Regions from separate parts of the Bacillus sp. KICET-3 genome, predicted to be linked through region 1. Evidence: predicted binding sites of a transcription regulator. Region 1 holds the regulator's gene; the other holds the start of a gene.
What was found. Region 1 encodes NrdR, which represses ribonucleotide reductase genes. Its sites were predicted from a motif close to AACACNATATATNGTGTT; they were not measured.

Region 1 (5,128 bases):
ATAAAACCCCTTCCCTGATATGGCGGGGATTCAGGTTCAAATATTTTGCGTTGAACCACAATCCGGCTGACGCTATCGCAATCACCGCCGCCCACTTGCCGAGGGCTTTTTTTGGCATGTCCTCATCTCCCTGATTCATAGGCGATTATTGTCGGCGGTTTTTCCCATCAAGACGGACGGGAGTAGCCAGGTACAGCACCCTTTCCATCAGTCTTGCCGCCTTTACCTCTTCTTTTTCTCCCCTTTGGGAATATGTGAAATGATGCTTCAGCTCATCCGGATCAAAGTTCGAAGAGAAAAACGTCGGCAGCTGCTGGGACATTCTGTGCTGAAGAATCGTGCCGATTACTTCATCCCTGACCCAGCTGGACATGGACTCCGCTCCGATATCATCAAGCATAAGAATCGGAGTGGATTTCACCATATCGAGCTTTTCTTCCAATGACTGGTCATGAATGGCGTTTTTCAGCTCTCTGACAAATTCGGGGACATAGACGAGAATGGACGGGTGATCCTTTGCTGCAAGCTCATTAGCGATGGCTGCCAGCATAAAGGTTTTGCCGACGCCGAATTTCCCGTGGACATAAATTCCTTTTCCTTTTCCCGTCTCGTTATAGTCATGGAAAAATTGCGTCACAAGCTGAAGCACCTTCAAGCGGCTGGGGTCGTCCCCATCAATATCCGCAAATGTGGCATCCAGCAGATCCCTTTGAATATAGATGCTTTTGATTAGCGAACGCTGTCTTTCCCTTTCATCAGCTTTGCGCTTTTCAGGACAGATGTCATACTTGATATCAATCGTTTTTCCGTTCAGCACAAGCTTTGGATAATAGCCCTTAAGCAGATTTTTGCATTCATTCAGACTGGGGCAGTTGCTGCAGGCTTTGCTTTGCTGTGTATATTCATAAAGCTTGTTCAAGCTTCTGTCGATCATATGATCGTCCACTTCCGACTGATGTTGTGCGAGAAATTCCTGAACATCCTTGTCAGAAAGAACTTTTTCTTTCATATCCTCAAGGCGCTTTTTAAAATCAGGCCTTGCCGTCACGCCTTGCAAAGCTCGTTTAATCGGCTCCATAACTCTTGTTCACCTCACATTTAAAGGGCGGAATGGTTTCTCAGTTTTTTCATTTCCTCCAGCAGTTGTTGCTTCTGCTGATCAAAATCTTCCTTGCTTGCCACGGCCTGCTCCCCTTCGGGATGAGCCCCGGAAGCTTCACCTTGCAGCCAATCCGGCAGCTTTTCTTCCCTGATGACTTTTTTGCTGCGCTGCGTTTTCTTTCCTTCCGCCCATTCAAGATACTGACGGTTTTCTTCCTTGGCAAGCTTCATGGCTTCCCTTACCGTCTTCACTTTTTTTCTGGCCCAGTGGGAAGCGATTTTTTGCGTGTAGTTTTTTGAAAGCTTCATATCGGTTTTCAGCATGACATAATAGATCAGGACATTGATGACGCCCGGCTCCAGCTTTTGGTCAAGCATGATTTCCTCGATGATTTTCAAATCGGCTTTGGACGGTTCGGCCCCGCCTGCAATATCCTGCAGCAATTTTCTCGGGGATACCTGTTCAAGGAGCGCGATCAAGTTTTCTTCCTTTGATGACGGCTTTGGCGGCTGTTCATTCGAATAATCACGCAGCCTGAGCGGCTGCACTTTGTCGACAAGCTCCGGAAGCAGGCCGCTTCTTTCGATCTGATACCAGTCGCTTGCCGCTTTTCTGAGCGCTTCCGTCGTGATTGTATCATGTTCATCAACAGCTGACATGACGACGTTTTGCATTTGCAGCGGTTCGATGCCGTACAGAAAGGCGAGTTTTTTGATCGTCTCTTTTACTTGCCCGGTCAGCGCTTTTCTCGGGATCAGCGCCTCAGACAAACCAGCCAGAAACAACTGAAAGTCAAAAGCATCATCCGTCACCTCGACCGGCTTGCTTTGCCCCTCTTTCATCAATTCCTGGCCGTCTTCAAGCTGCATGGCGTCGGCCATATCATCTGACAGCTTCCATTCGCTCGGCTGCACAGCTGCAAAGACTTCATTGAACGAGCGTGTGATATCACGGGCCTCTTCAGGAACGGCAGGATGTGAAAAATAATCTTTCAACTGCTGAAACCTTGCTTTTCCGACGCGGTTGTACAAAAAAACGTTCAGCATGCCGTCTTGAAAAAACTCATCCGGCCTGAGCGGCGGAATCAGTTCATATATAAATAAACGCTCCTGTTCGGTTTCTTTTACATATGTTTTTAACAGACCTATTCCCTCGAGCTTTTCCTTTTCGGCGTAAATCGTTTTCAGGCTTGTCTGCATCGCCCCCATCAGCTGCCTGTGGGTCGAGCTTTTCCCCCATACCCTGTTTTGCTCCAGCTCTCCCCAGAGCGTAAAAAACAGGCTGAGCGGGAAAAAGCCGATCAAAGGCTGGTACAGCAGGGTCACAATTTGCCGGTCCAAATCCTGAAGAAGCCCGTGGCTCTTGACGATGTAAGGATCGACAGGAAGCAAGTCTTTCCAATAATTACTCATATCTTTTGTCAACCTTCCAATTTGTTTCTTGTCCTCATTTTACACCTTTTTTCGGTCTTCATGTCATCCACCTGAAATCTTTATCATGAGAAAAGAGCTGGATCAAGTTTTCAGCTCTTTACCGTTCTTTCTTTATTAAGTCTTTCAGTTCCTCGATAAACACATTGATATCCTTGAATTGGCGGTATACGGACGCAAATCTGACATATGCTACCTCATCGATTTTCGCCAGACGGTCCATCACCATTTCGCCGATATCCTCGCTTTTCACTTCAGAAGCACCTTGATTTCTAAGCTCTTTTTCAATTTCAAAACAAATATCTTCAAGCTGTTTTAAAGCGACAGGCCGCTTTTCACAAGCTTTGATCAAGCCGCGGAGCATCTTCTCCCGGCTGAATTCTTCCCGAATTCCTTCTTTTTTTACGACGATGAGCGGAATTTCTTCCACTTTTTCAAATGTCGTAAACCGGTAATTACATGATTCGCATTCGCGCCTTCTGCGAATCGATCTGCTTTCGTCAACCGGACGGGAGTCTAACACTCTCGTCCCATTATGCTGACACGCTGGACATTTCATTTTTTCAGCTCCTATTCAGTTGTTTGTTTGGACAGCAGGAGCCAGCTTTCGGTCCAATTCCCGATAAACCGACGAAACCATGCTGCGGCTGTACCCAAAATCAGTCGGCAAAAACGTTTCCGTCGATATATTAAAATCTACGGCTGTATCAAAAGGGCGAACCGATACGACGGTCGCCACCAAAAAAGCTTTTCTCGGCTTTGCAACCTCCGCGCTTATTTCTCCTCTTTCTTCCGATACCGAAATGGCGGTGCAGCAGTCAAGCCCGTCCAGCACTTCCTTTACTGCTTCAAGCGCCTGTTTTGCAGTTGCTTTATAATAGCGGCTCTTCAGCTCGTCCAAAGGATGGTGGTCGGATGTTTCGGCATGGGTCGAAAAAAACCCCTGAATCTTTTGGAAAACGCTCATATTCCATATCCCCTTTGTCTTCTTCTCTATATTTTATTAAAAAAACTCTCCATTTCCAAGAGAAAACAAAATAGCAAGAGAATGCCGAATGCTGGAAGAAAGGCCATTTCAAAGAAGCGGGGGCTGGTTTCGCGGAAAAACAAAAAGGAGCGGATCACAAAAAGCGGCTCTTCGCTTTTTCATCCAGCTCCTTTTCAGGCATTAAAGCGCCTGTGCTTTGGCTTTGGCCTGTTTGATCTGAACAGGTCCCATGCCTCTCGGTATTTCAATGTTCTCTCTTGTTTCCGCACTTAGCTCTTCTGCGATGTAATCCGCAGCAATATTCGGATCTAAATCTCCGCAAGTATAAACATCAATGCTGGCATATCCGTGTTCAGGAAAGCTGTGGATGGTCAGATGAGATTCAGAAATAATGACGACCCCGCTTACACCTTGAGGCGCAAATTTATGAAACGCAACCTCCCGCACCTCAGCGCCTGACTTCAGTGCCGCATTTACAAACGTTTTTTCAATAAAATCCATGTCGTTCAGCTTATCAAAATCGCATCCCCACAGTTCGGAGATGACGTGACGCCCCATTGTTTCCATAGCATGGACCCCCCTTAACAAGAATTAAAAAGTGAATTTCCAAGCAACTAAACCGGTCATTTACCACGGGGGAAAGTTAGTCCGGAGAGGTCCTAACCCTTTAAGTAATGCCGAAGCGCTCACGAACTAGAAGTTCACGAAAAATAGTATACTTTGTTTGATTATTTTTTGCAAGGCGGTTTTTTGGTTAAGGGGTTTTTATTTTTTTAGCCGTCCATGCTTTTATTTTATACAGCTGAAGGATGTTTCATTCTCAAAGCGACATATCTGATTAAATCAACGACCCTGCACGAATATCCCCATTCATTGTCATACCATGCAAGCACTTTCATTTTTCTGTTTTCAAGCACCATCGTTGAAAGGCTGTCAATGACGGCGGAATATGGATTTGTATTAAAATCTGCTGACACGAGCGGTTCATCGCACACATCGATGATGCCGGACATTGAACCGGCGGCCGCCATGCGGAATGCCTCATTGATGTCCTCAGCCGTGACATCGCTTTTTAAATCTGCGACAAGATCAACGAGAGAAACGTTTGAAACAGGCACCCGCAAAGCAAGGCCATGCATTCTTCCTTTTAAATGAGGCATAACGAGCGACAGCGCTTTTGCAGCGCCTGTAGTCGTGGGAATGATCGAAGAACCGCAGGCGCGCGCTCTCCGCAGGTCTTTGTGCGGATTGTCGATATTTTTTTGATCGTTTGTGAAGGCGTGAACGGTCGTGACAAGTCCGTTTTCAATGCCAAATGCATCATCAAGCACTTTTGCGACAGGCGCCAGACAATTCGTCGTACAAGACGCGTTGGAGATGATCGCATGGCGCTCCGCATCGAAATCGCCTTCATTTACGCCCATCACAATCGTAATATCTTCATTTTTTCCAGGCGCGGTTAAAATGACCTTTTTCGCTCCTGCTTCAATGTGCGCTTCCGCTTTTTCCTTAGAATTAAACTTGCCTGTAGCTTCAACCACTATATCGATTCCGTGTTTTGCCCACGGAAGGAGCTTCGGATCTCTTTGATTGGTCAGCAAAACCTTT
Region 2 (5,128 bases), 690 kb from region 1:
CCAGCACAATGGGCGTACACGACTACCCGGGGGATTATTTCAAGCAGGCGAAGCATATGCACATGACAGGCATACCGCCCGCATTATCAAAAAACATGAAAGAATTTGTGCATCATGCCGTCGACCACATGAAAAAACAGGGGAAAACCATTTCGTTTGATCCGAATCTACGTTTCCAGCTTTGGCCTGACGAGCAGACAATGATACACACGATCAACGAGATCGCAGCCCGGGCTGATTGGTTTCTTCCGGGAATCAACGAGGGGAAGCTCTTGACCGGCCTGGACGCACCTGAAGACATTGCGGAATTTTATTTAAACAGGGGAGTCGGGCTAATCGTCGTCAAACTGGGAAAAGAAGGAGCCTACTTCCGGACGGCGGAAAAAACCGGCTATATACCGGGATATGCGGTTGATAGAGTGGTCGACACCGTTGGAGCGGGTGATGGCTTTGCTGTCGGCATCATCAGCGGGCTTTTGGACCGGCTGCCGCTGGAGGAAGCGGTGCAGAGAGCGAATGCCATCGGAGCACTGGCGGTCATGGCTCCGGGGGATATGGACGGCCTTCCGTCAAGAGAAAAATTAACAGAGTTTTTAAGAGTGATGGAAAATCAAAAAATAGGAGGTTCACTATGATGGAAATGTCCATGATCGAAAAAACACAGGAACAGCTTGCAAACGCCGGCCTGATCGCAGTCGTCCGCGCCAAAGGCATGGAGGCGGCGGATGATGCCATTCATCGTCTCATCGATAAAGGAATCACCGCGATTGAAATCACTTACACCACTCCTGGAGCGTCTGAGTTGATTGCAAAATTCGCGAAGATGGACGGTCTTCTTGTCGGCGCGGGTACGGTCACCGAGGGTCTGCAGGCGCGGGAAGCCGCCGATGCGGGGGCGAAATTTATCGTCAGCCCCGGGTTTTCAGGGGAGCTGGCTGATGAAGCCGCATCATTGGATGCATTTTTTATTCCGGGTGTCATAACGCCGAGCGAAATTATGGAAGCGGTGTCAAAGGGGTTTCGCATTCTTAAATTATTTCCAGGCGGAACATCAGGCATTTCCTATATGAAAAATTTGGCGGGTCCATTCCCGGACATCCGCTTTATTCCGACCGGGGGAATTCATCCCGGCGATGTGGAAAAATGGCTTGACGCCGGAGCGCTGGCCGTAGGAGTGGGAAGCCAGCTTGATAAAGTGTCGGCAGAAGACCTTCAGCGGATTTTCCAAAGACGGATATAAACAAAAATAAAGCATGCCGCAGCATCGTCACGATTTTAGGCTTTTCAGATCAATAGCTTTGTTTTGTCATTAACTGAGATGGGAGAAAAAATGATGAAAATTAAAGCAACGATTGAACGTGTGCCTGGGGGCATGATGATTATTCCGCTGTTTTTGGGAGCGGCGCTGAATACGTTTGCTCCCGGAACGGCCGACTTTTTTGGTGGATTTACAGGAGCCTTGATTACAGGAACGCTGCCGATTTTAGGGGTATTTATCTTTTGTGTTGGGGCCACCATCGATTTTCGCTCTTCAGGCTATATCGCCAGAAAAGGCTTGACACTGCTGATTGGAAAAGTAGGCTTTGCTGCTTTATTGGGCTTGATCGCTTCACAGTTTATTCCTGACGAAGGAATTCAATCGGGATTTTTTGCGGGCTTGTCCGTTCTTGCCATTGTAGCGGTCTTGAATGAAACGAACGGCGGACTCTATTTGGCATTGATGAACCATATGGGACGGAAGGAAGACGCAGGGGCTTTCGCTTTTATCAGTACGGAGTCCGGGCCGTTTATGACTATGGTGACGTTTGGTGTGACAGGATTGGCGGCATTTCCGTGGGAGACGCTCGCTGCAACCGTCATTCCGTTTTTGCTCGGCTGCATACTCGGAAATCTTGACCATGAACTGCGTGACTTATTCAGTAAAGTCGTCCCGGCGATCATTCCGTTTTTCGCATTTTCATTAGGGAATACGCTCGATTTTAGAATGCTCGTCAAATCCGGCCTTTTAGGGATTTTTGTCGGTGTGTCGGTCGTCATTCTGTCGGGAGCCTCTTTATACTTGCTCGATCGTCTGATTGCGAGGGGGGACGGTGTGGCCGGAGTGGCGGCATCATCTACGGCCGGCGCGGCGGTAGCCGTTCCATATGCACTGGCGGATGCAAACCCGGTGTTTGCCCCGGTGGCTGAGTCGGCTACGGCCATCATCGCAACTAGCGTCATCGTCACCTCGCTTCTGACGCCGCTTGCAACCATTTGGATAGAAAAACGGGTCAAACATAGGAAACCTCCAAAACAGATCACCATAGACTATAAATAAATGAAGGCTATAGGCGCCGCGGAATATTCCATTCTGCGGCGCTTTTTATGATGCCTTTTCCGAGAAAGTCACGAAATTGCTAAAATTATAGAATAAAAACTGTGCTAATATCAATATGTAGTGTTTTTTAAAAAATGAAAACACAATATATGCCATTGATAGGAGAGTTAAGGATGAAACCTGGCGTTAAAGAGCAGGGATTACTGCAATTAACAGAGACATTTCACGACATTGTAGGATATGGAAACCACGATATAATGCAGGAAAACGCAAATGTAGACGGACGTTCGCCGATGGGGCAAATGAGCCGGTTTGCATCTGAGAGCGCGAGACATTATGCGCTTCATTATTTAATGTCGCCGGAAATTAAAAAAGCGGTCGATGACAATTTTCTATACCCGCACGATCTGGATTTTATGGCCAGCGGTACAACAACCTGCTGTCAGATTCCTTTGGGGCAGCTGCTGCAGGATGGATTTCACACAGGACACGGGTCCCTCAGAGAACCGAAAGACATCATGAGCGCGCTGTCTTTAGCGTCGATTATTTTCCAGTCCAATCAAAACATGCAGCACGGGGGCCAGTCATTTCCGATGTTTGACTACGACCTTGCCCCTTACGTCCGCAAAACATTTGAAAAACACGTGAAGAGGATCAAAGAATATCCGACAACATTAACTGAAGAAGAAATAGCTGAAAAAGCTTGGCAAGAGACCGACAATACCACTTATCAAGCCTGTGAAGCATTCATACATAATGCCAACAGCATGCATTCCAGAGGAGGCGGACAAGTTCCCTTCGTCTCCATTAATTACGGAACTGACACATCAAGGGAAGGCCGGATGCTGATCAAAAACATTCTCAAGGCGACAAAAGCCGGTTTAGGCAAGGGAGAAACACCCATCTTTCCGATTCAAATTTTTAAGATGAAAGAAGGGGTCAATGTCCACAAGACGGATCAAAACTACGACTTATATCAGCTGGCATTAGAAACAAGCGCCGAAAGGCTGTTTCCCAACTTTAGCTTTATCGATTCACCCGTGAACAAGCCATTTTATGATGGAACGCCTGAAAGCGAAATTGCCTATATGGGATGCAGAACCCGCGTGATGTCCAACATAAATGGGAAAGAAAACAGCATCGGCAGGGGAAATTTATCTTTTACCTCAATCAACATTGTGAAAATCGCCCTGCTGAGCGAAAACACTGAACAGTTTTTCACATCGTTAAGCCATTATATTGATTTAACCATTCAGCAGCTGTTGGAAAGGTACGCTTTTCAATGCAAAAAAAGAGCGAAAGACTTTAAATTTTTATATTCCCAAGGAATCTGGCACGGAAGCGAGCAATTGGGTCCTGATGACACGCTTGAAGACGTGCTCAAGCACGGCACCTTGAGCATCGGCTTTATCGGATTGGCTGAAGCCTTGACCGCTTTGACGGGAAAACATCACGGAGAAAGCGATGAGGCCTTTGAATTGGGTAAACGAATCGTCCAATTTATGCGGGACAAGGCAGATGAAGCTACGGAAAAACACAAGCTCAATTTTTCATTGATCGCCACCCCTGCCGAAGGGTTGTCAGGAAAGTTCGTCAAAAAAGACAGAATCCAATTCGGCGCTATCAAAAATGTCACGGATCGGATTTATTATACGAACTCGTTTCATATTCCCGTCCATTATAAGCTGACGGCGATAGAAAAGATCAGAAAAGAAGCGCCCTTCCACATGATGTGCAACGGCGGACACATCAGCTATATCGAGCTTGACGGGGATCCGAAGAAAAACATACAAGCGATGGATACAATCGTTAATGCCATGCGCAGGGAAGGCATGGGCTACGCCTCTATCAATCATCCGGTCGATCATTGCAAAGCGTGCGGATTCACCGGCATTATTGATAACGAATGCCCGCAATGCAAAAACAGCGATGAAGCTTTAATTGAACGAATCAGACGGATTACCGGATATTTGGTCGGTGACATGTCGAAATGGAATTCCGCTAAAAGACAAGAAGAAAAGGACAGAGTGAAGCACCAATGAAAGTGATGAATATAATCCATGACAGCATAGTAGACGGAGAAGGTTTGAGAACCGTTGTTTTTTTGGCGGGCTGCCCGCATATGTGCGAAGGCTGCCACAACAAACAGAGCTGGAACATCAATAACGGCTTTGACATGAGCATTGATGAAGTCTATGAGGAAATCATGAAGAATCCCCTGACAAATGTAACCTATTCCGGAGGAGAGCCGCTCCTGCATACCGGTGAACTGATTGAACTCTCCAAGAGGATTAAGCAGGATTCTGAAAAGGATATATGGCTGTACAGCGGATATACGTATGAACAGATTTTAAACAATGACAAACACAGCGCCCTGCTGGAATATTGCGATGTATTGGTGGACGGTCCGTTTGAACTCAATAAAAGGGATCTGACATTGCTCTACAGGGGAAGCTCAAATCAAAGAATCATCAAACTGACATGAAGAAGAAGCCCGCGGGCTTCTTCTTGTTTTTGGTAAACACATAGGGCGCCCGGGATTGACTTCCTGCCATATAGCGTCATAATAAATATGAAAAGGTATAGAAGTAAAATGAAAAAGAAAGCGTTTTATTTCTGTGTTTTGCCTGGTTGTATAAGAGACGACAAAGGGAGGAGATGGCTGCATGACGCAATCACCGATATTTCTACAGCCTCAATTCAAAGAAAGAATATGGGGAGGGACCGCTTTAAGAGATCGATTCGGCTATGATATCCCCTCTGACCTGACAGGTGAGTGCTGGGCCATATCCGCCCACCCGAACGGACCGA

Region 2: the regulator NrdR is predicted to act here: its motif matches at 2,457-2,474, upstream of R5H20_RS20765 (anaerobic ribonucleoside triphosphate reductase).

What each region holds. Positions count from the first base shown of each region.
Region 1 is NZ_CP137345.1:3,369,976-3,375,103, forward strand. It holds gene R5H20_RS17185 (TVP38/TMEM64 family protein) at 1-118, opposite strand, end outside; gene dnaI (primosomal protein DnaI) at 146-1,078, opposite strand; gene R5H20_RS17195 (replicative helicase loading/DNA remodeling protein DnaB) at 1,099-2,514, opposite strand; gene nrdR (transcriptional regulator NrdR) at 2,633-3,091, opposite strand; gene R5H20_RS17205 (hypothetical protein) at 3,107-3,499, opposite strand; gene speD (adenosylmethionine decarboxylase) at 3,701-4,087, opposite strand; gene R5H20_RS17215 (glyceraldehyde-3-phosphate dehydrogenase) at 4,315-5,128, opposite strand, start outside.
Region 2 is NZ_CP137345.1:4,057,574-4,062,701, reverse strand. It holds gene R5H20_RS20780 (sugar kinase) at 1-635, shown strand, start outside; gene R5H20_RS20775 (bifunctional 4-hydroxy-2-oxoglutarate aldolase/2-dehydro-3-deoxy-phosphogluconate aldolase) at 635-1,240, shown strand; gene kdgT (2-keto-3-deoxygluconate transporter) at 1,334-2,317, shown strand; gene R5H20_RS20765 (anaerobic ribonucleoside triphosphate reductase) at 2,491-4,359, shown strand; gene nrdG (anaerobic ribonucleoside-triphosphate reductase activating protein) at 4,356-4,802, shown strand; gene manA (mannose-6-phosphate isomerase, class I) at 4,984-5,128, shown strand, end outside.